Regions from separate parts of the Candidatus Paraluminiphilus aquimaris genome, predicted to be linked through region 2. Evidence: predicted binding sites of a transcription regulator. Region 2 holds the regulator's gene; each other region holds the start of a gene.
The links. The regulator PhoB, encoded in region 2, activates phosphate uptake and scavenging genes when phosphate is short. The targets are predictions, from matches to a motif close to TGTCATAAANNTGTAACA.

Region 1: the regulator PhoB is predicted to act here: its motif matches at 5,064-5,081, upstream of olsF (bifunctional ornithine lipid synthase OlsF).
Region 3: the regulator PhoB is predicted to act here: its motif matches at 3,206-3,223, upstream of gspC (type II secretion system protein GspC).

What each region holds. Positions count from the first base shown of each region.
Region 1 is NZ_CP036501.1:2,263,963-2,274,840, reverse strand. Features, by position in the region: gene E0F26_RS10440 (hypothetical protein) at 1-113, opposite strand, end outside; gene E0F26_RS10435 (hypothetical protein) at 186-488, shown strand; gene E0F26_RS10430 (CIA30 family protein) at 699-1,184, opposite strand; gene E0F26_RS10425 (DEAD/DEAH box helicase) at 1,453-2,760, opposite strand; gene olsF (bifunctional ornithine lipid synthase OlsF) at 3,073-4,812, opposite strand; gene E0F26_RS10415 (TonB-dependent receptor domain-containing protein) at 5,171-8,338, shown strand; gene E0F26_RS10410 (hypothetical protein) at 8,386-10,878, shown strand, end outside.
Region 2 is NZ_CP036501.1:2,113,926-2,124,803, forward strand. Features, by position in the region: gene E0F26_RS09755 (beta-ketoacyl-ACP synthase III) at 1-347, shown strand, start outside; gene E0F26_RS09760 (pyridoxal phosphate-dependent aminotransferase) at 358-1,425, opposite strand; gene phoU (phosphate signaling complex protein PhoU) at 1,473-2,186, opposite strand; gene pstB (phosphate ABC transporter ATP-binding protein PstB) at 2,205-3,008, opposite strand; gene E0F26_RS09775 (PstA family ABC transporter permease) at 3,020-3,970, opposite strand; gene E0F26_RS09780 (ABC transporter permease subunit) at 4,047-5,792, opposite strand; gene E0F26_RS09785 (PstS family phosphate ABC transporter substrate-binding protein) at 5,779-6,651, opposite strand; gene phoR (phosphate regulon sensor histidine kinase PhoR) at 6,692-7,978, opposite strand; gene phoB (phosphate regulon transcriptional regulator PhoB) at 7,975-8,685, opposite strand; gene E0F26_RS09800 (transglycosylase SLT domain-containing protein) at 8,749-9,342, opposite strand; gene ligA (NAD-dependent DNA ligase LigA) at 9,357-10,878, opposite strand, start outside.
Region 3 is NZ_CP036501.1:1,336,656-1,347,533, forward strand. Features, by position in the region: gene E0F26_RS06125 (TonB-dependent receptor) at 1-1,563, opposite strand, end outside; TPP riboswitch at 1,666-1,764, opposite strand; gene E0F26_RS06130 (GGDEF domain-containing protein) at 2,148-3,176, shown strand; gene gspC (type II secretion system protein GspC) at 3,277-4,296, shown strand; gene gspD (type II secretion system secretin GspD) at 4,312-6,315, shown strand; gene gspE (type II secretion system ATPase GspE) at 6,312-7,856, shown strand; gene gspF (type II secretion system inner membrane protein GspF) at 7,858-9,090, shown strand; gene gspG (type II secretion system major pseudopilin GspG) at 9,095-9,529, shown strand; gene E0F26_RS06160 (prepilin-type N-terminal cleavage/methylation domain-containing protein) at 9,567-10,142, shown strand; gene gspI (type II secretion system minor pseudopilin GspI) at 10,135-10,542, shown strand; gene gspJ (type II secretion system minor pseudopilin GspJ) at 10,529-10,878, shown strand, end outside.

The DNA.
Region 1 (10,878 bases), 150 kb from region 2:
CTATTTTCGACTTCTGCGCCGTTATTGACGTCGCCGATTGCGTCTGCCTCTCGAATGGAAGAGCGAGGAAGATACCCTTGGGCGCCGCCGTCGAAATTTTCATTTTTGGTCATATTGGTCATCGCCTGAAATCGACATCACCGAGAAACTGCAATAACTGCTTCGCTTTGCGGACAAAACCCCGTATGTTGCGCGCGTCTCGGGTGCTGCAACGCAGATATCCATCGTCCACCGATACCTCTGAGTCCGCCACCATGAATCGACTAGAAAAACTCAAAAACGACCTCTACAGTTTTGAGGAACTGGATACCTTGGAGAAAAACGCGGTCAAGCTGCGTGATCAAGAAACGCTCTCACTCATTACACTGAGCCGCGCATCCAAAAAAGCAAAAGGTGAGAAACCCAAGAGCACGGTCGACGCCAACGGTGTGCCGCTCACCAAGCGTGGCCGTCGAGACGCCAAAGCGGGGCGCCAGAAGAATGTCTAGCGCGTCTTACTAGGGCTCGGACCGCAACCAAACGCATCCACCAGAGGCTAACCGCGAGGAGTTGGGAGAGTCGATATCAAGACGGATGTTGCGGGTTCGTGGGGCGAGCAAAAAAGGTGAAGCAATAGGTATCGAAACGCTCAGTACCCGCCAACCGATATCACGTAATCTCAACAACCAGTCCTGCGCATTCATTGCGCTGATAGCGGCTTATTCGAACAGAAACTCTAGCTTATCTAGTTGCAGTGCGAACGGGCCATCCTGCCCATCGGCGATAATAATGCCGATTGACCAAACCGAGCCTAAATCCACCTCGCCGACAGCCATGGGCCGGCCGAATAACGATGCTCGCAGTCCGTTGAGTTCAATTCGGACGTTCTGCCACTGACCTTTTGGAGACGTTGAAAAACCGGCCTGATAACTCACGGAACGCCCTCTCACTTGCTTATTATCCCGCAATGTCAGCCGGTACTGGCGTCCATCGCCCTTCAGGCGCAGGGATACGGCCTTAGCGCCGAGGAGCTCTCCCACCTCAATGGTTCTGCGAATGGACGCAAACCCGCCCCCTTGGGTGTTGATTGATCCCTCGAATTGCAGACGCCCATCACGCACGATGACCTGGCCCAGCGAGCGACCTCCCATAACGTTGTCATTGACCGCGCGCCAGCCGCGGTCGTTTTCAAAATTATCTAACATCACGGTTTGCCCTCGCGCGCTTGATGCACCTGCACCTAAAACAACAGTTAGAAAGCACGCGCACAGCCAAAATAGGAGCGAGGCACAGGCTCGACGTCGCAGTTCGACACTCAGTTTTCCTCGACCGCTTGCCGTGCGCGATGGTGGCACATCCGACGGCACCACTCTTAACCCTAACGCAGCGGGTTGCGAAGTGGACGATACAGACCGTACAGACAATTCGTTCAACAGTGTTACCCCTCTGGTCATTTAAGCGCCGGCCTAAACATTATGCTGCGCGCCCACGACCGTTGCGAGATCGACCCTGCTTTTGACCAGCCGACTTAGCGCCGCGACCCTGAGCACTAGAGCGCTTGCCCCCGGGTTGCCGATCATTGGCTTGGCGGCCGTTGCTTCGGCCTGTACGACCGTTTTGAATGGGTTCTGGTTTAATGGTGGGGTCCACGTCGTAACCCGGTAATTTCACTTGCTCAATTTTGGTGCCGATGAGCTTTTCAATGTCGCTCAACAGCTTTAGCTCGTCGACACAGACAAGTGAGATGGCACCGCCTGTCTGTCCTGCACGTGCTGTACGACCGATGCGATGCACATAATCTTCAGCCGAATTGGGCAGTTCGTAGTTCACAACATGGGGAAGCTTATGAATATCAATACCGCGGGCTGCGATATCAGTGGCCACCAGCACGCGGACCGCACCGGACTTGAAATCGGCCAGAGCTTTAGTGCGAGCCCCCTGAGATTTATTTCCGTGAATTGCCGCGGCCGAAATACCGTCGGTTTCGAGTTGCGTCGCCAATCGATTAGCGCCGTGCTTGGTCCGCGTAAAAACCAATACTTGTTGCCAATTATTCTCGCCTATTTGTTGTGACAGCAACTCGCGCTTACGACGCTTATCGACGGGATACACCACTTGACTGACACGCTCGGTAGTCGTGTTCTCCGGTGTGACTTGAATCTCGCTTGGATCGTTCAGGAAATCAGCGGCAAGGCGTTTTATCTCGGAAGAGAACGTGGCGGAGAAAAGCAGCGTTTGGCGTTGCTTGGGTATGATTTTTACCACCCGACGAATATCATGAATAAACCCCATTTGAAGCATGCGATCGGCTTCATCGAGTACGAGCGTTTCAATTCTTGATAGATCTACGCTGCGTTGCTGAACGTGATCGAGCAGCCGCCCGGGTGTTGCAATGATTATGTCGACGCCTCGAATAAGTTTTTGCTTTTGCGGATTAATACTCACCCCACCAAAAACGACCGCCGAACGAAAGTTGAGGTAACTGCTGTAGTCCCGAACACTCTCGTGCACCTGTGCAGCGAGTTCGCGCGTCGGCGTTAGTATGAGTACTTTGGGGTAACTCTTGTGTTTGGTATTTGGGTACTTTCTCTGAAGTTGTTGCAGCAGCGGTAGTGTGAAACCTGCGGTCTTGCCAGTGCCTGTTTGAGCACCGGCAAGTAAATCTTTGCCTTGTAATACCAGCGGGATGGCTTTTTGCTGGATTGGGGTGGCTTCGCTGTAGCCTTTTTTTTCAATAGCACGCAGCAGTTCCGACGACAGGTCGAGGTCTTTAAAATACACAGATCAATATCCTAATAGGTGGTCTTGCGGATCGTCTTGCCAAGCTACAGTCAACCTATGACGTAGAGGCTCGGCCCAGACTGGGGTTGTTAGGTAACGAGCCCTAAAGGAATCTAGGGCTGGGATAGGTGCAGACCGAAGGGCACCTGATAGGCGTAGACTTGCAAAGTTTTGTGAGGATGGGAAGCGATGCGGGCGGACTCTGGTATTTATGCGCGCAAAAACCGAGTGAATGACTCTCACGAGGGGGTCATCTTGAGTTTCCTGCGCCATCTTTAAGGTTAGAGAGGATTCTGACTTCGTATGAGTTTTTTAGCTTTGCTCTCCTTCATAACACCAGTCGTGTCCCAAATAACGGGCTTTTTTCTTTGGTTTCAGCAGGGTGAGATCCGCGATGACAAAGCCATCAACGCAATCACCAAAGTCCGGGTCTCGATTAAAGGCGCAAAAGGTAACACCAGTTTCCTCGGTTGTTTGTGAGTAGTGCTTGTAAAGCGTCGGCACCTTCAAACCCTCCGATGCGAGGTAATGTTTTAAGGCCTTGAAGTCCTCGTCTCGGTCGATTCCGAAAAATTCGGTATCAAGCTTTGCTTTGACCTCATCGGAAATAATGAAAGGCGTTCTAGGATGCACCTCAACGGGAAGGCTGTTGTAGTTTTCTGAGTAGAAATACGCGAGCCGCGCTATGGCCTCTGGGCTGTAAAAGCGCGAGATAGATGTCGCGCCAAATAGGTATCGAATGTGAGTTCTTTTCGATACGTAGGCGCCGATGCCATACCACAGGTAATCGAGCGCGTTGCGCGTTTGATACTTTGGCTGAACAAAGCTTCGACCGAGTTCGAGTCCTTGTGCGAAGTAGCACTGCATCGAGGATGAAAACTCAAAAAGCGTGTTTGTATACAAGGCCGAGACTCCGCCTCGTTCAGTTAGTAAGCGCGCATCGCCCAATCTGTAGGCACCGACAATCTCCAATTCACCCTCGTCCCAAAGGAATAATTGGTCATAGGTATCGTCGAAACTATCGATATCTCTTGGCGCACCTGACCCTTCGCCGACAAGTCTGAAGGTCATTTCTCGGAGCCTGCCTATTTCGCGCATGATGCAAGGTGATTGCTGGGCCGTCGTTAGGAGAATGCGCTTACCGTCGGGCGTTGTACCTAAACGCTCGCAGAGCGAAACCTCACGCTTAATCAGCACTGGCGACTCCGGCGGGGCTACCGTTTCCACTGAGTCAAAAATCGGTTTGCGATTTCTCGCCAGTCGGTAGACATGTTGTTTAAACATATCCGCCAAGGTCGTCGCGGAAAATTTGTTTGCCGAGTAAACCTCGTACGGGATAGCGCTTCCTATGCGGGCATCGATTGTGTTGTGACTTTGCTTAAACATCTCCCTAATGAGCCAGGCCGTGGATAACGGCTTTGCGAGGAAACTCAGGCTGTAAAAGAAGACAGAGTTTCGACCACCCACGAAGATCGGCAGGATCGGTGCCCTGGTGGCGGAGGCAAGCTTGATAAAACCACTTTGCCAGGCCGGGTCTCGAACACCTTTGGCGCCGAACCGCGAAACCTCACCTGCAGGGAAGATCAACAGCGCAGACTCATCGTTGAGATGCTCTTTTATCGCTAACAAATGCTTGCGGCCGGTTTTTCCCCCCATGTTGTCGACAGGTAAGAGAACGGGGTGTAAGCGTGTTATTTGCATCAGCATGTTGTTTGCAACAACTTTTACATCAGGTCGTATCTGCCGGATAAGGCGGAGGAGAGCGAGCCCGTCGAGTGAGCCTATCGGATGATTCGCAACGATCACTACCTTACCGGTGGTGGGGATCCGTGCTCGCTCGGATTCTCGTGTACGGAGTTGGAAGTTGAAAAAAGTGAGCGCCGATTCAACAAAGTCAAAGCCCTCACTCCCTGGGAATTCACGATCAAACTGTTCGAAACGTCTTTGAAAAAATAAAAAGTTCAAAGCATTTCCAGCAATACGGGCAAGCCTTGAATGGCGACTCGCGAATTCAGGAAAGTACTGCTGCACTAAGTTTTGAAAGTTAAGCATCCATAACTCCGCTGCTTTAGGTCGCAGATCTCGTCATGCTGAACACAATCTGGGGTTTCAAACCAGCCGGAATTTTTCCCGTTACCGGACAGATATGAAGCGCAGTGCATCCGCATGATGGTCACGTGGACTTTAACCGGATTGGCGTGCAGTGCATGTGAAGTTTTTGTGACGTTGTATTGCCCTTACAGGCATATAAGACTCGAAAAAACAATGTGTTAGCGGTATTTGATCATCTTCGACTTAACGGTTGTCATAAAACAATCATCTTTCAGCAAGGAATTTGTAATCTGCGGTTAATAAAGTGCTCGCCCAAGCCACTCTGAAGTCGAGAGTGTTAATCGCTTGAGGAGCACCGATGATAAAAAGTACGTTAGCGCGTCTGCTGTTGATCACGGCAGGGTTGTTGTTACCCCAACTAGCCACGGCCGAGGATGAACTTTTACTTTATGTTTTCCAAGGCGGCCAGCCTCAGCGCTCAGCGACGATTACGATAGACGGTGAAGTCGCTGGCACCACACGACTGGATGGGTCATTCACGGCAGACCTTAATGCAGGCGGCCACGTTGTGGCTGTTGACGCGAGCGGTGATCAACGCGTTGTTCGCTTTGCCCTGGAATCAGGCCAATTAGCCGATGTCGTGATCGAATTAGCCCCCGGCTCATCGCCGCTTGTCGATGTGTACGGTAGTAGAGAGTCTGCTCCTGAGCGACGCGATCAACCCAAAGGAAGTCTAGAAATTACAGTGACAAGAGATGGCTCGCCCGTAACGGGTACTGTCGTCAACTTGTCCAACGGTGGGGGACGAGCGGCCTCCGATGAGGACGGTGTAGCAACGATTGAGGCGCCACGCGGGCGCTACACAGTAACTGTTGATGGCAATCGCTACACCAGCCGCGTTTTCGCCGGAGTGACTCGAGGTCTCTCGGTCAGGCTGGCGAGTGAGTCTATCTCTTTTGAGCTGGAGCGGCCGCAGTTAGAAGAGGTGGTGGTTCTGGGTAGCTTTGATCCCGGCGCCTTTGAGTTAAGCGAGCGAGACACAGGCAATATTGTCGACACACTTGGCGTGGAGCAGCTCGCGCGTTACGGAGACAGTGATGTGGCGGCATCGATCGTACGCGTTCCTGGTGTATCAGTGCAGAACGATAAGTATGTGGTGATTCGGGGTTTAGGTGATCGTTATGTCACGGCGAACCTCAATGGCTCTGCCATGCCCTCAACCAACCCTTCTCGACGAACGGTTCCATTGGACCTCTTTCCGTCAAGTTTTGTAAATCAGCTAGACGTTAAGAAGACCTATCTGGCGTCAATGCCGGGTGAGTCTACTGGCGGCAATTTGGTGATAAACACCAAGACGTTCCCTGATGAGGCCTTTATTGACTTGTCAGTGCAGTTGGGCGGCGTTACAGGCCTTACTGGAAGCTCGGTTGCTGTTGACGCGCTGGAGGGCGATTCGGATTTTCTGGGTTGGGATGATGGAACGCGAGAAGAGAACGGAGCAATTGCAGCTATTGCCGACGCGCTCAAAGCAGGGAGCATTACTGACAGCGACGGCAATACCTTCGTTGTGGATAGTTACATTTCTGGTCAACTTCGACAGTCAGCTGGTCTTCTGATGATGGATGGCTGGGATGCCGACACTGCGTCTGTGACGCCGGCTATTGATTTGGGTATCTCTGCTGGTGATGTCTTCTACATCGGCGACGCTGAGATCGGCTACTTTGCTGCAGGCAGTTATGCCAATAGCTGGAGTCAACGACAGAATGGCATCCGCCGGTCGTACGGCGGTGGCTCTGACATCGTGGCGGACGACTTCACCTATCAGACAGCGACCAACAACATTGAAGTCAGTGGTTTGGTTTCAGTGGGCGTGGGCATTGGAGATAGTACCTATGAATGGAACACCATTGTCTCCCGCGTGACGGACTCTTTCGTTGAGCGCTACGTGGGTGTCGAGGGTGACGAGTTCCGGTCCGTTGTGGGCACAAGTGTACAGTGGGAAGAGCGTCAATATGCCTCGACTCAGGTCGCCGGATCGCACTTTCTCAACGAATCCGGTTCATTGTTCCTCGAATGGCAAGCAACCGTAAGCCAAGCTGAACGCGATGTGCCTGATCGCCGCAACTCTTCGTTCATTGCAAGTCAGTCGCAGACACTGGGCAGTGACCTGGTCGCCGGGTTTGATTTTAGTGCAACGAATGCATCACAGGGTGACTTGTTCACAGGCTTCTTTTTCAACTACGGCGGTAGCAATCGACGCTTCAATAACTTGGTCGATAACAACGACGAACTCTCATTCGATCTGACATGGGATGTTTTCGACGATGGCGACTCGTTTAGTTCATTGAAGATGGGACTCAGTGCCATTGAGCGCGATCGAGAGGCAGAAGCGGCCATTTATGGCTACTCCACGATCTTGGCAGGGGACATATTAGCGGCGCCTAATGGGGTCGTCTCGGACGTGGTTTACGCGGCGAGTAATGACCCATCCGTTATAGGTGGTGTCCAGGGTTCAGTGACGCGCGGCCTCACCTTCACGGAGTCAACGCTTCCCTCTGATAATTATGGTGCGGACCTTACCTACAACAGCGCCTACGCGCTCTATGACCATACGCTTGGGTTGGAATGGCAGGTCATCACAGGCATCAGATTTGAGGAGTACGTTCAGACTACCGAGACTTTTAGCAGTTTCAATGGTCAACCCGTGGAGTCTGTTATCGATGAAATCACGCCACTGCCGCATTTTGGCGTGAACTGGTCGTTTACCGATGATCAACAGCTTCGAGTCGCATTGAGTGAGACGATTGCGCGTCCAGACTTTAAAGAGACGGCGAATGCCTACTACCAGGATCTTGAGTTCGGCGCTCAGGTCTTTGGTAATCCATTTCTCCAAACCTCTTCCATCACCAATGCCGATATTCGCTGGGAGTGGTACTTCGACGAGGACGCAGGTAACAGCATTTCCGTCGCTTTATTTCACAAAGAAATCGAGGACGCTATTGAGCGAGTCGTGATCGCAGCTTCGGGCACGGCAGCCAACGCGCGTACGTTCCAAAACTCTGATCTTGCAGAACTTAACGGTATTGAAGTCGAAGGGCGGATTTCATTCTCGCTCTCGGACGACTTTGACTCCGAGATCTTTATCGATTTCAACGCGGCATCTATCGAGTCCGAAGTTGACATCGGCGGCGGCGTGATTCGCGCTATGCAGGGTCAACCCGACTACACAGCCAACATTGTCTTTGGCTACGACGATTTTGCGGCAGAGCAGCAGGTGACTTTATTGCTCAACCAGAACGGTAAAACGGTTGCCGATCGCGGAATTCAGGGCGCAGCAGATGTCATTTTAGAACCACGACTCGACGTGCAATTGGTCTATCGGTGGGACGTTAACGAAGCGCTATCAGTGCGCGCAAAGGTTAACAATTTACTGAATGAAGATTACGAGTACTCGCAGGGAGGCAAGGTTTTCCAGCAGTACGAACGAGGAACAAGTTTTCAAGTCGGTATCGACTGGAAACTTTAGAGCAGCACCAAACCAGCGAAAACCATTTCCATTAGGAGTGAATGTAGATGAATAAGCAGTTAGTGATGGCGCTACTCGCCTCTGGAGCCCTGGTAGGACTCAGCGGTTGCAGCGGCGGAGGAGGAGATACAACGATTATTATCGAGGCACCAACAAACGATGGTGGATCGGGGGGGACTCCCGCGCCAGCACCCGCACCCGAGCCCGAACCAGAGCCCAACGATGTCCCTTGTCCCGAGGGCACAACAGAAACATCGACCGATATTTGCGAACTCACCGGTACATACGAGACAGACCTAACCTTGGTAGCCGGAAATACCTACACACTGGACGGTCGCGTTCAGTTTGGTAATGGCGCTGCGCGCATGTCATCGGCGACAACACTCGAAAATGGTGACGCTCTGACCACACCAACACTCACAATTGAGCCCGGTGTCGAGGTCAAGGGGCTGAGCGCCTCAGACGGCACGTTCCAAACCGCCGCCGTACTTCAAATTAACCGGGGCGCCAACATTATGGCTGTGGGCACAGCTGATGATCCCATAATCTTCAGCTCGGAAGACGAGGGTTATGAAGGCCCATTCGAATGGGGTGGCCTAATTGTCAGCGGCTTTGGTCCGCACAACACCTGTGATGATGAAATCTGCAATATCACTGCCGAAGGTGGTGCGGGGATCTTTGGCCAAGTTTCTGGATCAACACCTGACGATAACAGTGGCATGCTCAAGTACGTTGTCATCGCAGAAGGTGGTTATTTGATTAACGCTGACGGTGACGAGATCAATGGGCTGTCGCTAAATGGTGTTGGTAACGGCACTGAGATTGAGTTCCTGCAAGTCCACGACAACGCGGACGACGGCATCGAGTTTTACGGCGGTAATGTAAACGCGAAGCACGTCGTGGTGACGGGTGCGCGTGATGACTCTATCGACTGGGATGAGGGTTACCAAGGCAACTTACAGTACGTCGTGGTCAAGCAGTCTCCAGAAGGCAGCGGTGAGGCGTTCGAGATGGATACACAGGGCGCAGACGAGCCACTGTCCAAGCCAACGGTATCGAACGTAACAATCATTGCGAACAAGCAAGCTAACGATGACTCGTTCATCATGCAGTTCAAAAAGTTGTCCGGTGGTTTCTTCCACAACGTGGTCGCCACGGTTGATGCGGACTCGCCAAACACCTTTGACACGTGTGCACGCATTACGGGCGGATCCGAAGCGAACGTTGGCACATCACTCGTGTTCAATAACTGGATTCAGGATTGTGCTAACGCACCGGGTGATCAGGGTGTACTTGCAACGGTTGATATGGGTGGTGCCGCACTAAACGTCACTGTTACCTTTGCCAACTTGAACTCGCTTGCGGCCGCTACGGCTGAGGCTGCCAAGCTCTCGGAAGCGATGGACTGGGCTGCAATTAATGCATCGTTCAGCGAGTCTGTTGCTGACGCCGATTACCTCGACGCTACGGACTACATCGGTGCGGTTGACCCAGACGCAACCACAGCTTGGTGGGACGGCTGGACTATCGCAGGTTCAGTAGGCACGCCAGAAGCTGTTGCAATCGAGTGTCCTGCAGGTACTACAGAGACTGCAGACAACGTCTGTGAGCTCCAAGGTATCTACAACGACGACATGACGTTAGTTGCAGGTAACACTTACACACTCAACGGGCGTGTTCAGTTCGGCAATGGTGCCGAAACTCTCGACGCACAAGGCTTCACGCAAGGCGGTGCTGAGCTCACTACACCGACGTTGACTATCGAAGCGGGTGTTGAGGTTAAGGGGCTCGAAGCATCTGACGGCACTTTTCAAACTGCGGCGGTATTGCAGATCAACCGCGGTGCGAACATCGAAGCCGTGGGTACACCGACAGCGCCAATTATCTTCAGCTCGGAAGACGAAGGTTTAGACGGCCCATTTGAGTGGGGTGGTTTAATCATCTCTGGTTTCGGTCGTCACAACACCTGTACTGATGACCTGTGTAACATCACTGCCGAAGGCGGTGCTGGGCGATTTGGTCAAATTAACGGTGAAACACGAAACGACGACAGCGGTACGCTCAAGTACGTTGTTATTGCTGAAGGTGGTTACCTGATCAATGCGGACGGTGACGAAATCAACGGCCTGTCGCTGAACGGCGTTGGTAGTGGTACAGAGATGTCATACATCCAAGTCCACGACAATGCGGACGATGGCATTGAGTTCTATGGCGGTGATGTCAACGTTAAGTACGCTGTTGTAACTGGCGCACGTGACGATTCAGTCGACTGGGACGAGGCCTATCGAGGCAACATGCAGTACGTGATCGTTAAGCAGTCTGCTGAGGGCAGTGGTGAAGCGTTCGAGATGGATACTCAAGGCGCGGACGAGCCTTTGTCTAAGCCAACCGTGTCTAACGTAACCATTATCGCTAACAAGCAGGCTAACGATGACTCCTTCATTATGCAGTTCAAGAAGAAGTCAGGCGGTTTCTTCCACAACGTCGTTGCAACGGTCGCGGCTGATACACCTAATACCTTCGAGTCTTGTGCACGAATC
Region 2 (10,878 bases):
TCGTGCAAGAAGGCAGAAAAGTGTTCAGAGAAGTTTGCCCAGCTGTTGCGGACCAAATCACCGAGCAACTCCAAAAAATGGACATAGAGCCCGATGGCTTAAAGCGCATTTGGTTGCATCAAGCCAATCGAAATATGAATGAGCTTATTGCCAAGAAAGTACTTGGAAGAGTACCCAGTGATGAGGAATCTCCGACTATTCTTGATCAGTACGCCAATACATCGTCCGCCGGCTCTGTCATTGCATTTAAGAAATACAGCGAGGACTTTCAGCCTGGTGACTTGGGTGTCCTATCATCGTTTGGTGCGGGTTACAGCATCGGATCGATCGTACTCAAGCGTATATAAGCCGAGGCGACTAAGCCTCACCCATTCGAATCATTAACTCAGCCAACAGTGTCTGCTGTTGGCTTTTCGTCCCTACCGTAATGCGGACCCAGGGCTTCAAATCCTCGCTGGACCAACTGCGAACGAGAATCCCCGCCTCTCGAAGTTTCTCGGTCAACTCAACACCCGAAAAATTTGGGTGTCTTGCGAGAAGAAAATTCGCCTCTGAGGCCAAAACACTGAACCCAAGATCCTCGAGGCCAGCCTTCAACTCGCGACGGTTTTCTTTAATCGTATTTGACGCTTGCTCGAACCATTGAGTATCCGCGATCGCTGCGGCGGCTACGGCCTGTGCGTGTGCATCGACTGGGTAGGAGTTAAACGAATCTTTCACTCGTCGGAGACCTTCAATCAATTCGGGTGCACCGAGGGCGTAACCGACTCTTAAACCGGCCAATGCATGGCTTTTAGAAAAGCTTCGTGTGATTAATAAATTATCAAAACGTGCAATCAGTGGCGCCGCCGTCTCTGCCCCGAAACCGTGATAAGCCTCATCGATGATTACCAAACGATCGCGATTACCGGCACAGAGGGTTTCGATATCAGACAGTGAGACAGCCATTGCCGTCGGCGCATTTGGGTTGGGGAAAACCGCCGGACCAGACCACAAAGCCATTGCTTCGAGGTCGATCGATAAATCGTCTTTCATGGGCACACGTTGCAGCCCCTTACCCAGGAGCTGTGCCCATACGGGGTAAAAGGTATAGGTCATTGCCGGTATGGCGGGCTGCCGCTCGCTATCGGACAGAAAGGCCGTCCAAGCGAACGCCAGAATTTCATCTGAGCCGTTTGCTACGAGTACGTTTTCGTCTAAGACGTCACAAACGTCAGCGATCGCGCTCGTTAGCGCCTTTGAATGCGGATCAGGGTACTTGCGAAGACGCTCAGGATCGAGGCTACGACCGATCTCTATAGCCGCGTGCGAGGGCGCTAACGCGTGTTCATTCGTGTTTAGCTTGATCACATCGTCGCGCTGCGCCTGCTCACCAGGCACATAGGGCGACAATCGGTTCAGCGTCGTTGACCAAAAACGATTCATAATTAGACCCGAGAAAACGCCGAGTGTATTCAGTTAGCCGGAGAATGTCAGCTCACTAAGTCCCGAACCGCCATGGCATCCAAATGCCTGACATCAACCCCGCGCGTTAAAAAGATCACTTGTTCTGCAATGTTGGCAGCGTGATCGCCCACGCGCTCCAGACTTTTCAGGATACCTAGGTAGGCCAGCGATACCTCTAAAGCCTCGGGTTTCGCATGGATTTCGGCTGTAAGCCAATCTTTCGCAGCGACGTAGGCCTCATCGATATCATCGTCTCGCAGGATTAGAGTTGCCGCTGCATTGACCTGAAGCCGCGCAAAACTGTCCAGCGCTTCTTTCAACATGGCGTTTACCTGCCCTGCAATGTCGCGAACCCGAGCCCCGGCCTCTTCTTGAGCACCCGCCTCAGTGAGGGATATTGCTTGTCGTCCAATCTTTACGGCTTCGTCCCCGATCCGCTCTAGATCATTGGTTACCTTAATGGTCGCCAGCACTAAGCGCAGATCGCCCGCAGCAGGCTGTCGCAATACGAGGATGCGCGTACATTGCTCGTCGATCGATCGCTCGAGTGCATTCACATCGAGATCTAAATCTATCGCCTCCTCTGCCAGCGACGAATCACCTTCCAATGTCGCATCGATCGCCCGCTCAATTTGCGATTCGACAAGGCCACCCATTGTCATGAGATCGTTTCTAACACTTTCTAACTCCGCGCTGAACTTCGCCGAAATATGTAGTCTTTGTGGTGATTCTCGCTCCATAAAATCTAACCTTGGGTGTTAGCCATATCGCCCAGTGATGTAATCTTCTGTCTCTCGATTTTCCGGAAAGGTGAAAACGTTTTCCGTCATACCAAACTCAACGAGGCGCCCGTCATTCATAAAGGCAGTGTAGTCGGCGACCCTCGCCGCCTGCTGCATATTGTGGGTGACGATAATGATGGTGTAAGAATGTTTCAGTTTGTATATCAACTCCTCGATTCTGAGGGTTGAAATCGGATCCAAGGATGACGCAGGTTCATCCAATAGCAACACTTGAGGCTCTAGCGCAATGGCACGGGCTATTACCAGTCGCTGCTGTTGCCCCTGAGACAATTTCAACGCAGAGTCGCCTAGACGATCCTTTACCTCGTCCCACAAAGCAGCGGACCTAAGAGCCTGCTCAACGAGCTCCTCTAACTGACGCAGACTCTTCACCCCACTCAACTTCAATCCATAGGCGACATTGTCAAAAATGGACTTAGGAAAAGGATTAGGCCGCTGAAAAACCATTCCTATTTGACGACGTAGGGCAGTGACATTGGTTTTCGCGCTGAGAATATTTGACTGCGAAAAAATAACTTCACCTTGATAGTGAACGCCGTCAATAAGATCGTTCATGCGGTTAAGGCAACGCAGCAACGTGGACTTGCCGCAACCGCTCGCGCCAATAATTGCCGTGACAGATTTTTCCGGAATATCCAAAGAGATGTTCTTCAATGCCACAGGATTATCTCTATACCCAAGCGAAAGATCGCGAATACTCAAGATTGGCGATTTATCAACTGAGGTACTGTTTCCCTCCAGTCTGTCGTCTCTATCCATCTTTAGTTACCTTAAAAAGGGTTCAACGGCACGCGCCGCCGTAAAATAATGGCGCGTAATGCGACAGCAATAAGATTCAGGGTCAAAATCAGGACCACAAGGACCAGAGCAACCGTCGCAATCCAACCTAAATCGCCCGGCCCTACACGATTGAACAAAACGGCATCAAATAATTGAAACCCCACGTGCATGAATTTTTGTTCTAACTCGATGAAGGGCGCTTTGGCTGAGAAAGGCAACGAAGGCGCGTACTTCACCGCACCCACCAACAGTAATGGTGCGACTTCACCGGCGGCTCTCGCGGTGGCCAAAATGAGCCCCGTAAATACACTGGGTAAAGCCGCCGGAAGAACAGCTCTAAAGACTGTCTCTCCCTTGGTAGCACCCAAGGCTATACTGGCCTCTCGCAAGTCACTGGGCAAGGCGTCCAACCCTTCTGTTATGGCGACAATGACAACAGGTAGATTTAACAGAGCGAGCGTCAAGGCCGCCCATAGTAATCCGGGAGTACCAAATGTCGGACTCGGTAAACGGTCGCTAAAGAAAAGTTCGTCCACCTGGCCACCGAGACCATAGACAAAGAATCCCAAACCAAAGACACCGTAAATGATGGCTGGCACCCCTGCCAAATTCATGATGCTGATTCGGATTAATTTCGTATACCAAGTTCGACGGGCGTACTCGGTCAGATAAAGCGCTGTCGCGATGCCCAATGGGGCTATGAAAAGCGTCATGAGCATCACTAAAGCAAGCGTGCCAAAAATGGCGGGCAAAATTGCCGAGAGTCCGTAACTTAGACCAACACCGGTGAATACAGTGTCATACAACAACTCAATTGCAGAGATGTCCCTGCTAGCGGAGACACTTATTAACCACTGCACCGCACTGCCGAACAAAAGGAGAAATAAACCGGTTGCTATCAGCATGATGGTAGACACCATCGAGGCTGACAGACCGATCATAACCAGTGACCACAATCTATCTCGACGGGACCCCATCAATTGCCGCCGACTGCTCGATAAAGGCGCTTTAGGGTTATTAGACACCTCGCGCTCTCGCTTTTACTCGGTCTTTAATCAGTTCTGCCGCCGTATTTATCGCAAACGTGCAGGCGAACAATAACAACCCCATGACAAACAAAACGTGGTAGTGAGAGGAGTTTCTCGGTGCCTCAGGGAGTTCAAGCGCGAGCGATGCACTAACTGACCGAAGCCCCTCAAAAATGTTGCTATCAATGACCCCCGCATTTCCAGACAGCATCAATAGGATCACTGTCTCTCCCGCCGCGCGTCCGAATCCGATCATTACTGCGGCAATCATTCCCGGCATCGCTAGCGGCAAGACAATGTCTCTGTAGCTTTGCCAAGGGGTAGACCCCAGAGCCAAGGCTCCAGATGATAGGTTTTGCGGAACAGAGTGAATTGCCTCCTCGGCTACCGAGAAAATCGTGGGTGTAATGGCTAACGCAAGAATTAAGCCCACCAAAAGAGAATTGAAGTAACTGAGGGTTATCCCCTGTGTTGCGAGAAAACCACCCAGCGATCCACCAGGAAGCGTGGATGCGACAGAAACCCCACACCAGCCACCCACGATCAGGATAACAAATACCATTGGAAGTAATTTCAGGGGCCAATCATCCAGTGCATCAAGTCTTACTATCCGTAATCCCCCACTTCGCAGTAAAAAAAAAGCGAGTGTTGCCAAAAGGGGAAAAACGACGGCAACGCCTATTAACCCGGCTAAAAAATACTCGAAGTAAGGAGCGACCCAAAACAAGCCGATAGCACCAAGCACCACGGTAGGGAAGGCCGTTAGTAATTCGATCGTTGGACGAATGCGGCGGCGCTGTATCTCCGACATGAAGAATCCAACATAAATCGCAGCACCCATACTTAAGGGGACAGCAAAAATTAGGGCGAGGACTGCCCCTTTAAATGTCCCAAACAGTAGTGGCGCCAACGAATATTTTGGCTCCGCTTCCTCGGAGGCCGGAAGGGGCAACCAGAAATAGCCAGGCTCTTCGTAGCCCCCATAATGCACTGGGGTTACCAGTCGACTCCAAGCGCCCCCAATGTCTGTGGTTTTAAAGTCAAATGCGCGTCTTTCTTCTGCGCCGACAGCCTCCACGCGAGCGGAAGACTCCCAATACAAGGCGGTGGGAGCGAAGCCTACGTCTTGTGTAAGTAGCGTCTCAGGACTCCGAAAGTCGAGTATCTCAATTGTGTTGAGCGAGGTGGCTATAGCAACGACTGACAGTCTTGGATGGCCCTCGAGCAAGACAACGTCACTTTCAACGCTTCGTTGCCCAACAAGTTTCGTGCTGGGTGCATCCCCTTCCAGTTTTGGCTCGATATAGTAATGATGGCTGATACCACCCTCCTCTGATAACAGCACCAGACCTCGACTACTCCCAACCACTGTAGCCTTTACCCAATCGGTCGGCAGGGTGGTATTTTCAATGCGAAACCCCGTAAATTCGTGAACCCAGAACCAAGGCTTACCTGAGTCACCACGAAGCTCCCAGCTTCCGGCGACGGTGAATACCACACCTTGATTCGACGGACTCGACGTCTCTTGAGTCGAGCTTGAGAGAGGGGGGCTGGAGGTATCGAATACAACGCTGGGCGCTGCGGGGGTCAGCGAGCTCGACGCCAAAATGGGATAGGCAACCGTCACCATTTGAATGAACATGCCGAGCAATGCAAACATAACGAGAAAGCCAGCCAAACGGATGAAGAAGCCCAATAATCCCGACCGTATAGCTCTCCACTCAGCGACAAACATCTGCAGCCTCAGCGAGGGTAAGGGAGCCCTCTGCTTTTATGGGTTGCTCGAATCCTGCTGCACGCAATGATGTGAGCCCCGTCGGACCCGCAATAAACTCGATAAAACGACATTCGGTAGAGTCTTTAGCGTTTGCTAACGACGTTACGGTATACATGTAAAGGACGCGTTTAAAGGGATAGTCAGGTGCACTCGGTGACAGAATGCGTCCGTCGCGCGCAATAATGTTGAGTATTTTTACGCCTTTATCAACCTGTGCTTGGGGTGCATACGCAAGCCCAGTGGGTAGTCGAGCAACAGTATTAACCACACCACTGCTTCCCGGAATTTCATTTGTGAACACGCCCGGGTCACCATCACAGAGCGCTGCTCGGCGAAAATATTGATAGGTACCAGACGTTGCACTTCGGCCGAAGACCTGAATCTTTTGATGGCCAAACGTATGCATCGGACTCAGCTCTGACCACCGCGATACTCGCCCACTCGTCCCACAGGTGCCCGGCATGCCAAAAACGCGAGCCACCTTATCGTATGAGATTGAATCCATAGGGTTTGATGGATGAGTGATCAACACAACCGTGTCGCTAGCGATGGCAATTTCTGTCGGTGGGTACCCTCTCGTCGCCACAAACCCAGATCGCTCGTCAGCATTCATAGGGCGGCTCATACTGCCAATATTCGCCGTGCCATGCTGTAAGGCAGGAGGAGCTGCAGCTGAACCTACGGCCTGAACCTCAACAGAAATAGAGGGGTATCTCGTATAAAACGCCTCGGTCCATTCAGTCATGAGACGGGAAAGCGTATCTGAGCCCACAATCGTAAGGCTACCCGTCTCTGCCTGCTCCGACGCGGCCCCCACAAACCCCGAGCAAGGCAGGAGAGCGGCTATGAAAACTCTTTTAAGCCACGTCATTAGTATTAAAGATAAGCGAGAAGCGAGACCCCTCTCCCAATTCGCTTTGAATTCTGAGTTCCGCATTGTGAGCGAGCGCAACGTGCTTAACGATCGCAAGCCCCAGACCTGTGCCGCCCGTCTTTTGACTGCGGCTCTTGTCCACGCGATAGAATCGTTCGGTTAACCTCGGAATGTGGACGGGATCAATGCCCTCGCCTTTGTCGATGACACTCAGCGCAGGTTGCCCCTCTTTTAACGTCCACTCGACAAGAACTTCGGATTCTTCGTCACTGTATTTGAGGGCATTCACTAAAAGATTACTCACGGCACTGTGTAATTCCATCGGATCACCAAGAACCAATCCATTGAATTCATGCACCAGCAAGATGTCCCTCTCTGGCCATGCGGCTCTAAGATCACCTACCAATTCTGTGGTCAGATCACACATATCAACAGGGGTCGTCTTGTCAGAGTTTTCAATCGACTCAATTCGCGAAAGCCAGAGGAGGTCCTTAAGAAGCATCTCCATCCGAACAACTTGCATATCCATTTGAGCAAGTGGCCTTTCAATAGGGGCCACAATATGGGCATCTAAAGACTGTATTGTTTGTACATAACCTTTGAGGACGGTCAGTGGTGTTCGCATTTCATGCGACACGTTACCGACGAAATCTCGGCGCATTACTTCTAACTTGTATTGCTCTGTGACATCTTTGAAAAAGATCAGACGATCACCACCCGAAAATTTCGTTACCTCAACTTGAAGGCAGCGATCTTGTTCCGGTGTCGGAGGTAACCTCAACGGAATTTGATAGTCACCCTCAGCGAGATAGTCTGATAGCTGTGGAGCACGAACCAAATTTACGAGGGAGCGTCCTACGTCACCGGGTAGTTCAATGCCGAGTAACGTACCCGTCGAATCATTCACCCAAGAGATGTTCCCACGCTGGTCAACAATAATTGCCGCGTCACGAAGTTGTTTCAGGGAGTCTTGAAGATAGTTTACCGACGACTCTAAACGACCTTGGGTTTCTTTACTTTGTCGCTGCAGTCGGTATACGTGATCAAAGAGGCGGCCCCATATCCCACCGGCCTCAGGCGGTACTGATTGACTGTTCTCTAACCACCGCTCTAGCCGATTAAGTTGCCAACCCCAATAGATCACCAACGCCCCGAAAACTACGATAAGCGTTAGGCTGAGTAGATCGAAAGCGTACCCAATCGCCGCCAGTACAAGAATGATAAGCGGCGTGCGCAGGGAGGTACGCCAATTACGGCGCAGAGCGGTCACGTATTTATCACACCCTTTGTTGAAAATCGGTAGCCGGTACCACGGACCGTTTGAATGAGATCGCTGTAATCTTTGACACCGCCTTCTAGGGCTTTTCTGAGACGCCTGATGTGTACATCAACCGTTCGCTCTTCGACATAGACGTTGGCACCCCAAACATGGTCAAGAAGCTGATTCCGCGTGTAAGCGCGTTCTGGGTGCGACATGAAGAACTGAAGTAGGTTGAATTCAGTTGGGCCCATCTCAATCGGTGTGCCTGCCACGAAAATCCGTCGACTGTCCATATCCAACAGGAGATCTTCAACCTCAAGACGGTCTCGTTGCTCTCCCCCGGCAACACGGCGTAACTGCGTTTTTATCCGTGCAATTAGCTCTCGAGGTGCGAAAGGTTTTGTGACGTAGTCATCAGCGCCCACGTCGAGACCTTGAATAACATTGTCTTCGGCCGCTTTCGCCGTAAGCATAATGACCGGTATTTCAGCGGTAGCGTCGTTTCGCTTAAGACGCCTGAGTAACTCTAACCCGCTCCCGCCGGGTAACATCCAATCGAGTAAGACGATTGCGGGGCGTTCGTCGACAATTAACCTGTGCGCATCTTGGATGTTCTCGGCTTCTATGCACTCAAATTCAGCGATTTCCAAAGCCATTCTGAGCATGTCACGAATCGAAAACTCGTCGTCGACAATTAGAACTTTTTTTCCTGTCATGCCTTTAATCCTCTAGACCCATGCCCATTAAATGAAAAAAAAATGACAGAAACATGACGGTGACTACCACCAATCCAACCAACCCTTCTTTTTAAACTCGTCTTGGCAGGATGCTAGCTGCCGATTGTAAAGATTCGCCCTGCGATCAACCTTTCTAGCCACCTCCACTAACCATGGCTTTGCTCGGTACGTTCCGCGCTTATAACCACCATGACCTTCGTGATAGGCGAGGTAGAGTCGAAAGGCATCGTCTTTCGCAATACCGTTCGTTTGGTGTGTTGTGTGGTTATACCAGCCCACGAAGTCAATGGCGTCATCAAAGTCATCGCGGTCTGCACCGTGATTACCTGACTTGGTTTTATACCAATCCCATGTGCTGTTTTTAGCCTGAGAATAGCCGTACGCATCGCTAGGACGCGGACCCGGAATAAAACCCCAAATTTGCTTCCGCGGCGGTTTTGCCCCCGCCACAAAACGTGACTCCTGATGCATAAATGCCATCATTACTGAGATAGGCACGCCCCATTTCTGCCGCGATGCTGCGGCATCTTGGTACCAGTCATCTTTATCTCGAAAAATATCGCAGATATTGTCGAGCTTGGAGGGCGGCTTTGTCGCACATCCGGCCATGGCCAATATCGCCAGGAATATGCCCATGGTCCAAAGTCTATTCACAACGGCACCTCCCCAATAAGTGCTAAGAAACCGGCTTCATCAATGATGGTAATTCCCAGCGATTGTGCTTTGCTGAGCTTTGAACCTGCGCCAGGACCGGCGAGTAAGACATCTGTCTTCTTGCTGACTGATCCAGCCGTTTGTCCCCCGTGACGACGAATAAGGCTCCCCGCCTCATCTCTGGACATCGACTCCAGCTTGCCCGTTACGACCCACGTTTGATCGCTGAGAATGCCATCGCCGGTGGCATCGTTACTCGCCGATTCCCAGTGCAAACCGGCATCTAAAAGACGTTCCACTAACACCGTATTTGGCTCATAGTTAAAAAAATGGTGGATGCGTGCCGCTACGACAGGTCCCACGTCGTCCACCGCTTCTAAAGCGTCTCGAGAAGCCTTACTTAACAACTCCAAGCTGCCAAAATACGTTGATAAATTCCGGGCAGTCGCCTCGCCCACCTCGCGAATTCCCAGGGCATAAATAAATCTTGGTAATTCCGTCTTCTTACTCGTGTCGATGGCACTCAACGCTTTTTTGGCCGACTTCGCACCCATTCGCTCAAGGTTAGCCAGAGTATCGAGGTCAAGACTGTACAAATCAGCTGCATTTTTTATCAGCCCCGCATCAAAGAGTTGATGTAGCAACTTTTCACCGACGCCATCGATGTCCATGGCTTTTCTTGATACGAAGTGCTCCAGGGCTGCTTTTTGCTGAGCAGGACAACCCGATGCGTTTTCACAGCGAACAGCGGCCTCGTCCAGATCGCGCGTAAGTACTGAATGGCAATCGGGGCAATGTATCGGATACATAATTTTAGGCAAAGGCTCGCTGCGACGATCAGCAAGCGCCCTGACAATCTGAGGGATAACATCCCCAGCACGCCTCACAATCACCTCATCTCCCACCCGCACGTCGAGTCGGGCAATTTCGTCTGCGTTATGTAATGTCGCGTTACTGACCGTTACGCCGCCAACGAAGACAGGCTCGAGCCGTGCAACGGGTGTTACCGCCCCTGTCCGTCCAACTTGAAAGTCAACATCGATTAATCGCGTTACCTCTTCCTGTGCCGGAAACTTTCGAGCGATCGCCCATCGAGGCGCACGCGCAACAAAACCGACCGCGTTCTGCTGGTCATAGCTATCAATTTTGACCACCACCCCATCGATATCTACACCAATAGCATCCCGGCGCTCGAGAATACGGGCAACGTATGCCTCCGCGGCCTCCCAACCCTCGGCGAGCTCGATAAGATCGGACGTTTTAAAACCCAGCTCGTTAAGGTAATTGAGTGTCTCTCTATGCGACTCGGGCAACTGGGCCTCTTCTGAGTAACCCACCGAGTACGCCATAAAAACAAGCGGACGTTTTGCCGTAATTCGGGGGTCAAGTTGACGCAAACTGCCCGCCGCTGCGTTTCTGGGATTTTGAAAAACAGACTCACCGCGCTCAATTAAACGCTCGTTCATCTTGGCAAATTCGGCGCGAGGGATCACAACTTCACCACGAACTTCCAGTACA
Region 3 (10,878 bases), 780 kb from region 2:
GACCTGCTGGTCACCCCTGTCCATATTGAATAGCGTGATGGATCCACTAACACGATTATCCGCGCTACTAAACCGGTACCCAAGCTCCGTATTGAGCAGGCGTTCCTCGTCAAAACGTGTGGCGTCGGCAAAAGCCGATACGTCAATCTCATCAACCAAGCTCAATAACGTCGAGGAGAGCGAGGGGTTAACACCCCCGGCACGAACGCCACGCGAGATCGTCGCAAACACCGACCCCGTTTCGGTTATCCGCCAGTTTACAGAGACGTTTCCTGTCCAATAATTGTCATTGAAGCTCTCTGTAACGCCGGCTGAGTCGCGATAGTTAACCTCGCGCTGCTCGAGTCTGGTTCCTAGCGTGAGCGTAATATCGTCGGTAAGTGAGTGAGATAACTGTCCGTAGAGTGCAAGCGTATCGGCCTTATTAAGGCTGCCAAATGCCGCGTCTAAGTAGGTGTAGTCGCGATTAAGAGACTCCTCGTCTTGCCGTGCGTAGACCCCGGCCACCCAGTCGGTCGCATCGCTATTGCTCGGGCTTAAACGCCATTCTAGCGTGCGACGCTTGAGGTCGCGGGCGTAAGAGTCAAAAGAGCTGTATTCCCAAAAGGGACGGATGCCCACATAACTCCAGTCCTCGTCGTAACTGTAAACTGTGTCCGCCGAGACATCGCTTACCTGAATCATCGACGTATAGTCCTCACCAAAACGATGCCAGCGGATGAGTGCAGACGTCATATCGAGGCTATCCTCGCCCGGCTGATCGCTCAGCGTTTCGCGTGTATTGTCGAGCGAGAAGGCGTCGTAACCATTTTGCACTTCGACCTTGTTTACCTTCATGTCCACACTATGTTGACCAGAAACATGACGCAGGGCGAAACGCGTTGTTTGCTCATCTCTGTTGTTGGTGTCATCGACCCCAAGGTACGTATTCTCGATCCAACCATCGGAGGCAAAGCGTTGATGAGCCAAGCGAGCGGAGAGGGTATTGGTAAGAGGCGCATTAGCGATGACTTCGAGCCGTCGCCCTGAGTAGTTCTCCATTCCCATTGCGACGCTGAGCTTTGCATCACTTGTGGGGGTCTGTGTTTCGGTGCTAATAAGCCCCGCCAATGCTCCCGCACCCATTATTGCGCCTTGGGGGCCTCTGAGTACGTCCACTTGCGAGGTATCGAAGGTGGTCAGTGCGCCGCCGAGACCGCTGATATCGACACCGTCTTGGAGCAAGATAACGGATGGGTTAATGGGCTCCACGAACTGGCTTCGTTCACCAATGCCTCGAATCTGGAAAAATCGCTGACGCGAAGCGCCGGCTGAGGCGGAGAGGTTTGGCACAAGGGTGAGCAGATCCTCAAAATGCGCAGCCCCTCGCGCACGGACATCGCTTTCGGTAACTGACGTGACACTGAGATGATTAATATCTGCTTTCATCAATGCCGCGGTGATAACGATCTCTTCAAGCTGTGCGGTACTGGCTTGGGACGCAACCGTCAGCTGGCCTAACAGGATCATCGCACTTGCGGTGAAACCTAGACGTTCTTTGGGTGGATAAGGGGGGGACATCATTGGCAAAGCGGTTTCCTCTACTCAGGTCGAACTTCGGTAATCGAAGCTCGATGGTCAAAGCGCTTGGGTCAGTGCACGACGAGAAACAACTGGAGGGCCCGTTGGGGCTTAGCGTCCTGTTCCTACGCCGGTACTAACCGGTTCAGGTTCAACGGGTTTGCTGTATCAGCATCTCAGGCAGTGCCACCCCGCAGGTGTGGGAAACCTTAACAGAAATGATCCGGGCAAGGGAGTGTGACGCTTCCTGGGTCCTCCTCTCTCCTACCTAGTGCAGAGATGTGGCGCACGCAATAAGAAAACGGCATTGCGTGGTCGGTGAGATGGTATTGAGGATCGCCCGCAGAAGCATCAACCGACATAGAGGCTCTGCAAAAACTGCGGCTTAGGAAAACCCATGCATTCGCTTTGACTTCCGATGGATTTGCTAGTGGAATGACCGGTAAAGCAGTCTTTATTTACGGTGTGTGCAAAAAGCAGCAGCGAGTAAGCAAAACCGTGTAGATTGGAGCACTAGAAACACCTTATTTAGCCGCATGGCACGAAAGCGGTGCCACAAGCAGAAACTGAATTTGTAGGTTGATCCCATGAGTAATGCCGACCAGGTTGCCGATTCCCAGTCACCGATATCCGTTGCGGAGTTCGCTCGTCGACAACTTGCCGTAGTTGAGCGACAGATGCTGTCGGCTACCGACCTCGCAGACCTTGTTGAGCTGTCAATAACGGGGATTCGACAACTTTCCGGTGGTTCTCAGGTCGAGCTCTGGTTGCACGACCCGGTGGGTGAGCTCGATCGACACTTAGATGCGATTGGTGTCCTATCCGGTGCGGTGCAATTGCTGGACGACAGCTATTCCTTCGTCTCGCTTTACAGCGAGGACCCTATGTGGAATAGAACGACCTCTGGCATGTTCAACGATACGGCGCTTTTCAAGTCGACTAGTACGATCGAACAGACACTGATGATTCCTGTATTGGACCATGAACTGCTTGTCGGTAGTGTGCACGTTGGTAATCCCCGTAGTGCCGTGATGATGGACGGCAGCCAGATGGCAATGCTGTCCGATTTCGTAGCAAAAATGCCACTCCTGATTAACCGATTGATAGAGATGAACCGCATTCGTGATTTTGTTCTTCTCGATCCCGCGAGCCACGTCGCCAACCGAGCTGGGTTACTGCGTGATCTTGAGCGTGAAATAAGTCGCGCCCGACGCAGCAATAAAGCGCCCTTGTTGGTGGCGCTCAAATTGGTGGGTTTAGAGAGTATGAGCAACCTCTCGCAGCGACACATTCAACACCGAATCTTGCGCTCGGTTGCGGCGAAAATTGCTGAAGGGTTGCGCGATACCGATTCGGTAGCGCGGATTTCCGAGGAGTGTTTTGGCGTTATGGTGGTGGATGCGCCACGTGAAGACGCAAGCAGTATTGTCGAGCGATGGGAAACTGAGCTTCAGGGGCAGCTTATCGATGACGGTGCTGGGGGCATGATTGAGCTCCGTACAGAAAGCAGTTTCCATCAGTGCGATTTGTCGACGCTTGAGGATAACGATGCCTCTCAGATAGCGCATTCGCTTATCAGTACCGTCGAACAATCCCTAGTACGTGACCCAAGTTAAGCGTCAGAACCGGTTTGGAGCGCGATAGCTGTCATTTTTTAGTCACCATTTTGTGCGCTAGCTCGGCTACACTGCGTGTTGCAGTTTAAAGGCACCAAACATGAACACCCCGACCGCTATTATGAACCAGCTGAACATCGATGCCCGCGTACGCAGCGCGTTGCGATGGCTGTCCGATTCAGAGCGGTTGCCTAAGTTACAGCGCGCTCTATTGCTTGTTCTGGTGCTCTGGGTAATTAACAGTGCCGCCAACGTCGTTATAGCCCTTATCCCGAGCGATCAGATGGCGCGACAAGAGCACGTATCAATTAACCCCGCACCCTCCACCTCAGGGGCATCTCTTAGTGCCGAGACAATCGATGTGTCGAGTATTCTCGGTGTGGACGTGTTTGGGCCGGTAGCGGTGAGTGAAGTTCAGGCGGCCATTGAGGAAGTGGCGTCGGTTAACCCCCGTGATGGCATCGAAGCAGGTGCTCAGGAGACGCGGTTGGCGCTGAAATTGACGGGCATTATTGCGTCCACATCAGACGGCCTTGGGAGTGCGATGATCGAAGCCAAAAAGCAGCAAGAGCTTTATGTCGTCGGTGATGCCTTGCCGGCCAATGGCAAAGTTACGCTCGCGAAAATTTTACCCAAGCAGGTGGTTATTGATAACAATGGCACCTACGAGCTGATAACGCTGTTTGGTGATGCCACTATCGCGGGCATTGTGGAGATGGCTGCAAAGCCTGCACAAACGCTTGCTGAGCCCGCCAATACAGAGACCACAGCGCCGTCTAGCGTCAACGTTAATCAACAGCGGCGTCTCGCCTCCCGCTACCGACAGCAGCTTTATAACGATCCCCAGTCTTTGTCGGGACTTTTGTCGATCAGCGCTGTACAGGGGCAGGGCGGTCTGAAGGGATACCGCGTTTCGCCCGGTCGGGATACTGCACAATTTACGGCACTCGGTTTTAAGTCGGGTGACATTGTCACCGCGGTAAACGGCTATGCGTTGAGTGACCCCACTAACACCGTGCGTCTCTATCAATTGATGCGAGACGCAACCGATGCGACATTTGAGATTGAAAGGGATGGCGCGCCTGTTTCTATCAGTGTCAGTCTGAGCACGATCCAGTAGGAGAATTTATTAACCATGCAGGCAAAGCTGGCTAAATTTAAAGCATTGATTCAATCGCTCGTCCTATTCATGGCGTTGTGCGTTCCGCATGCGGGTGCTCAGGATTTCACGGTCAATCTGAAAGACACGGATATTCAGGAATTCATCGAGTTTGTGGCTGACGTAACCGAAACGACGATCGTTGTTGACCCCTCTGTTAAAGGCAAGATTAAAGTTATATCAAGCAAGCCCGTATCTAAGGCAGAGTTGTACGATTTGTTTCTGTCCATTCTCGATGTGCACGGTTATACCGCAGTCAGGAGCGGCGCCGTGGTCCGCGTTATCCCCAACAAAAATGCTCGCTCTTCACCGGTGGATGTCATCTCGGGGACTTCGGACATCAACGCAGAATATGTCACTCAGGTAATACGTTTAGATAATGTCTCTGCGGCAAAGCTCATTCCGGTGCTCCGTCCATTAGTGCCCCAGCAAGCTCATATGGCGGCCTACGCACCGAGTAACGCGATCATCATTTCCGATATTCGCGCCAACATTGATCGAATGGAAAAAATCATTGCCAGCATGGATCAGTCTGCTGTTAAAGAAACGGAGATCATCAAGCTAAAGTATGGCGTCTCTACTGACGTGGTTGAAATGCTCAAGACGCTAGAAAAGTCGCGCGCAGGTGAAGGTGCGGACGCGAGTAAGGAGGCGACGCTTGTTGCCGATAAGCGAACCAACAGTGTCGTCGTGACTGCGGATGAGTTGAGTATCGAACGTATCAAGAGTCTGATCGACTACCTCGATATACCGCTTGAGCAAAGCGGTAATGTTCGGGTGATGTACCTTGAGTATGCCGACGCGACGGAGGTTGCCGAGGTCTTGACGCGGGTAATGCAAAATCTATCTCGACTCGATGATGAGGCGAGCGGCCGGAGTCGCGCCGCGAACGCCGCTAAATCAACGATCGAAGCCGATGCAGGGACAAACAGTCTCATCATCACGGCCGATACAGACGAGATGGCAGCGCTAGAGTCTGTTATCGCGCGCCTGGATATTCGCCGCGCTCAAGTGCTGGTAGAGGCCATTATCGTTGAGATGGAAATTGTCGAAGGGCGTGAGCTGGGCTTGCAGTGGCTGTTTGCCAACGACTCGGGACTTTATGGGAGCAACATCAGTAGTAGTAGCGCGCAACAGGCGCGAAACGCCACCATTGCACAGGCTATTATTCCCCAGGACTCCGAGTCTACGGACATTGGTATTCGCGATCTCGCAGGCGCCCTATCTCAAGTCCCCGGAACCACCTTCGGTTGGGGCGTAGTCGATGAAGGTCTGACAATGACCACCATCTTAAATGCGCTTGAGTCACAGGGTAACGCCAATATCTTATCAACGCCCAGCCTCCTGACCCTAGACAATGAGGAGGCCTTCATTACCGTGGGACAGCAGGTGCCTTTTGTTACCGGAAGCTATACCAATACGGGCGCAGCCAATGGCGTGGCAAACCCCTTCCAAACCATTCAGCGTGAAAATGTCGGCGTGACGCTCCAAGTGACCCCTCAGATAAATGAAGGTGACTCGGTGGTAATGGATATTGTGCAAGAGGTCTCTAGTATCTCTCAGCAAGTTCTCTCTGCCTCAGACGTCATCACGAATGAGCGCAAGATCGAGACAAAAGTGCTGGCTAAAGACGGCGATATTGTCGTGCTCGGCGGTTTGGTTAAAGACGACGTTCAGGACTCTCAACAAGGTGTCCCTTTGTTGTCGGATATCCCCGTTTTGGGGCGTCTTTTCCGAAGCGATGTGGTGTCAGTCACCAAGTCAAACTTACTCGTATTTATTCGTTCTACGATTATTCGCGACGACGCTGACCTTGCGGGTGCGACAGCTGAAAAGTATCGCTACATTCGTGATCAGCAGCGGGAGCGGCGCGCTCAAGGCTTACGGTTCCTTGATGACAGCGTGATGCCTGTCCTGCCCTCTTGGGAAGACCGTGTTAGGTCTTTACCTGAGGCCAATGAGGAGTCGATCGAGCAGTGAATACGGCCACTGACAAACTCGATGATGTCGCAGCAATTCCGCTTGAAACGACGGTTGAGCTGTCCGGTGAATCGGTCCGTGGGTTGTTGCCGTTCGGGTTCTCTAAGGCCCATCAAGTGGTGTTGGAACGTGGCGACGACGGTTTGGTGCTCAGTCATGTCGGACGGTTACAGACCGATACCTTGCTCGAAGTGCGAAGAGTAGCGGGTGAGAAGTTTCTACTGGAGAAAGTGGATGAAGCTACGTTTCAGCTACGTTTAAGTGGTGCGTACCAGCGAAGCCAAAACCAGGCGGCGCAAGTGGCTGAAGATTTATCGTCCGATGTTGATTTAGCGAAACTGGTCGATGAGATACCGGATTTAGGCGACCTCGCTGACGCGGAGGATGACGCGCCGATCATTCGGCTGATCAACGCTATTTTGTCTCAGGCGGTGAAAGAGCAAGCTTCAGACATTCACATTGAAACCTTTGAAGATCGATTATCGATTCGCTATCGAATCGATGGTGTGTTGGCGGAGGTACTATCACCCAAGCGAATGCTGGCACCTCTTTTAGTGTCGCGGCTGAAGGTGATGGCTAAGCTCGATATTGCGGAAAAGCGTATCCCACAGGATGGCCGTATTTCAGTGCGGATTGCAGGGCACGCGATCGATATTCGTATGTCGACAATGCCCTCGGCACACGGCGAGCGCGTGGTGTTGCGATTGTTGGATAAGCAGGCGGGACAACTTGAGCTTGGCCAGTTAAAGATGAATCAGCAGGTCGGCGAGGGATACCGGTCTTCACTGGCGCGTCCACACGGCATTATTTTGGTGACGGGGCCAACAGGCTCGGGTAAAACAACGACGCTGTACGCTGGTCTCTCGAGCATCAACCAAACTTCACGCAATATTTTGACCATCGAGGACCCTGTGGAGTACATGCTGCCAGGTGTCGGTCAAACGCAGGTCAATACAAAGGTGGATATGACCTTTGCGCGTGGCTTGAGAGCGATTCTTCGTCAGGATCCCGATGTGGTTATGGTGGGCGAAATTCGCGACCTTGAGACGGCGGAAATCGCGGTTCAAGCCTCGCTTACAGGGCACCTAGTGCTATCCACACTTCACACGAATACGGCCATTGGTGCTGTCACGCGCCTACAAGATATGGGTGTTGAGCCTTTTTTGCTGTCATCGAGTCTGGTGGCAGTCATGGCACAGCGCCTGGTTCGTCTGCTATGCACGGATTGTTGTGAGTCAGCGGACGCGACACCGGCCGAGCGTGAATTGCTGGGCCTGGAGGGTGATGCGCCCGTTCAGCTCCATCATGCAAAGGGTTGTCCAAAGTGCAACATGACGGGATATCGAGGTCGCACCGGTATCTACGAGCTAATTGAGGTCGATGAGACCCTTCGTACTGCCATTCATGAGGGTGTTGGTGAGCAGGCGATGCTTGAAATCGCCCGCATGAACTACCCGGGTATTCAGGCAGATGGCAAGCGCCGAATTCTGGCCGGTGAGACGACGCTGGAAGAGGTGTTGCGCGTTACCTCGGTGAAATAGTATGGCGGCCTTTAAATACAGAGCCCTCGACGCCTCAGGCAAAATTGTTAAAGGTGTTCTAGAAGGTGATTCTGAGCGGCAAATTCGTGTCCAATTACGTGCAAAGAATCTTCGTCCGCTCGAAGTCGGTCCTGCGAGCCGGAGAATTGCTGCCGGTGCAAGCGGCTCGTCAGGCGTGCGCCGCGGCTTATTTGCCCCGAGACTGAGCGGAAGCGATTTAGCGCTCATTACCCGGCAGTTGGCGACGCTTGTCGCGTCTGCCTTGCCGCTGGATGAGTGTTTGCAGGCCGCAGCGGAGCAAACAAGAAAGGCGTCAACGAAAGCCCTACTTCTGCAAGTGCGATCCAAGGTGGCAGAGGGACACACCCTTGCGCACGCAATGAATCAATTTCCGCAGACCTTTGGTGATATGTATCGCGCAATGGTGAACGCGGGTGAGCAGGCCGGCCAATTGGGCCCTGTTCTAGATCAGCTTGCCGATTACACAGAGAGCCGGCAGCACACCTCGCAAAAGCTTCAAATGGCGTTGATTTACCCCTTCGTATTGATCGGTGTAGCGATCGCGGTGGTAACCGCCTTGATGGTATTCGTGGTTCCTGAGATGGTGGGGATCTTCGCTCAGACCAAAACCGACTTGCCTCCACTTACGGTGGCACTGATTGCGACGAGTGATTTTTTAACCAACCATGGCTGGTTGCTCGCCGTTGCTCTGGTTGGGGCGGTCATAGCCGTTCAGCAGCTGCTCAAACGACCCGTTTATAAGCGTATGTCAGATGGGGTGCTTTTGCGTATTCCCGGAATTAGGCGCGTCATCATTGGCATGGATACAGCGCGTTTTTCCTCGACACTCAGCATTCTCATGGCCTCGGGTGTGCCGCTACTCGATGCGCTTAAGATTGCCGGAGCGGTCATGAATAACCTGGTACTGCGCACCTCGAGCCAACAGGTAGCAAGCAAGGTTCAGGAAGGGTCTAGTCTTAATCGCGCTTTATCGCAGGAAGATTTTTTCCCGCCGATGATGGTGCATATGGTCGCGTCGGGCGAGACCAGCGGCGAACTTGAGACAATGCTTGAACGATCCGCGACGAACCAAGAGCGCGAGCTCGAGGCAACACTTGGCACCATTATGGGGCTGTTTGAACCCATTATGGTGGTGGTGATGGGCGGCTTGGTACTAACAATAGTGATGGCGATTTTGTTGCCAATATTCGATTTGAACACGATGGTGAGGTAGTGAAGTGAAGAAGCAAAACGGTTTTAGTTTGATAGAAATCTTAGTGGTTCTAGTCATCATGGGGTTGCTCATTAGTGTCGTAGCGCCAACTGTCCTCAACAGCGCAGACGATGCCAGAGTGCAGAAAGTACAAGCGGACTTTAAATCGATAGAGACCGCATTGAAGATTTACCGGCTCGATAATTATGTGTACCCCAGTACGGAACAGGGGCTCGTTGCACTGGTTGAGCCGTCAACGCTGGAACCTGAGCCACGTAACTTCAAGCGAGGCGGCTATCTCCCAGAGGTGCCAATGGATCCATGGGGTCGCGAGTACCTCTACCTCTCACCGGGTGAATACGGCGAGGTGGATATTTACTCTCTTGGTGCAGACGGTTTGCCAGGAGGGGAAGACCAAAGTGCCGATATTGGCAACTGGGGTGAAGGCGACGACGCCTAATTTAACCATTACACGGTTCTACCTGGGAGCCTAACGCGTGAGTAAGGGACAGCGAGGATTCAGCCTCATTGAAATGTTGGCGGTTGTCTTCGTCGTCGTGCTGTTGACCTCGCTTGTGAGCCTGAATGTCGGTTCGGGTGGTGCCGATATCAGTCGTGAGAATAAGGTTCGCGATGTGGCTGCCATGCTGAGTTATGCACTGACAGAGGCCGAACTGAGCGGCACAGATCACGGGCTTTTTATCCACCGACTTGCCGAGGGTGAAACAGCCTATCAAGGGCTTTGGTTACGGCGTTACGATCAGGGCTGGGCACCGCCGATTTCGCGTAACGATGCCTTTGATGATCTCCAGTTTGAGCCCGGTATCGACTTAGAGTTGCGACTCGATGAGCAGCCGCTCGTTGACTTTGAGGTGCTCGGGGAAGAGGTCAACCCTCCGCCACAGATTATTCTCTTTGCGGGAGGCGAGGTGACCCCGGGCGAGCTAACGTGGATTGACGATCGCACGGGCGACTTGCTCTATACACTCCGCTGGGACCTATTTGGACGCATGGAATTCATGCCGAAGGGTTTAGAGCCCGATGATGCTCTACAGGAGACCTCATTTGATTAACCGCCGATCGATTCAGCAAGGCTTTACGCTGGTGGAGGTGATGGTCGCGCTCACTGTCGTTGCGGTGACGCTCCCCGCGCTACTCTTCTTACTCTCTCAACAAGTCGATGGCACCGCTTACTTGCGTGACCGGTCGGTTGCCCAGTGGGTGGCGGCAGATCGCGTAGCGGAAGTCCGTCTGACTGTTGCAAAGCAGCGCAGAGCGACTACCGGGGTGATCGCTGGCGAGTCTGAGCGTGCCGGGCGCACTTGGTATTGGCGCAGTGAAATTCAAGAGACACCGGTTCAGGGTTTCATGCGTCTGACTGTAACGGTGACGTCAGAGGAGTCTGAGGAAGACTCGGCGCTCTATACCCTCGACGCGTTTCTCAATGCGGAGGTGATTAATGCTTCCGGCTAACCTTGGACAGTCACACCAGGGGTTTACCCTCGTCGAGGTCTTGGTTGCAATGGCAATCACGGCCTTCGTGTCGTTACTCTCTTACCAGACACTGTCGACGGCCATCACAGGCATTGAATCGGCAAGAGAAGCCTCCGAGCGACTTCACGAAATCAATCGGGCTTTCACGGTCATGTCACGCGATATCCGCCAACTGACAAATCGTCCGGTTATTGATGAATTTGGTCAGCTCGCTTCAGCCGTATCCGGCGGACCATTGGCTCGCGACCCGCTTAGGCTCACTCGTTCAGGTTGGCACAACAGCACAGGCGCGCCCCGCAGCACACTCCAGCGTGT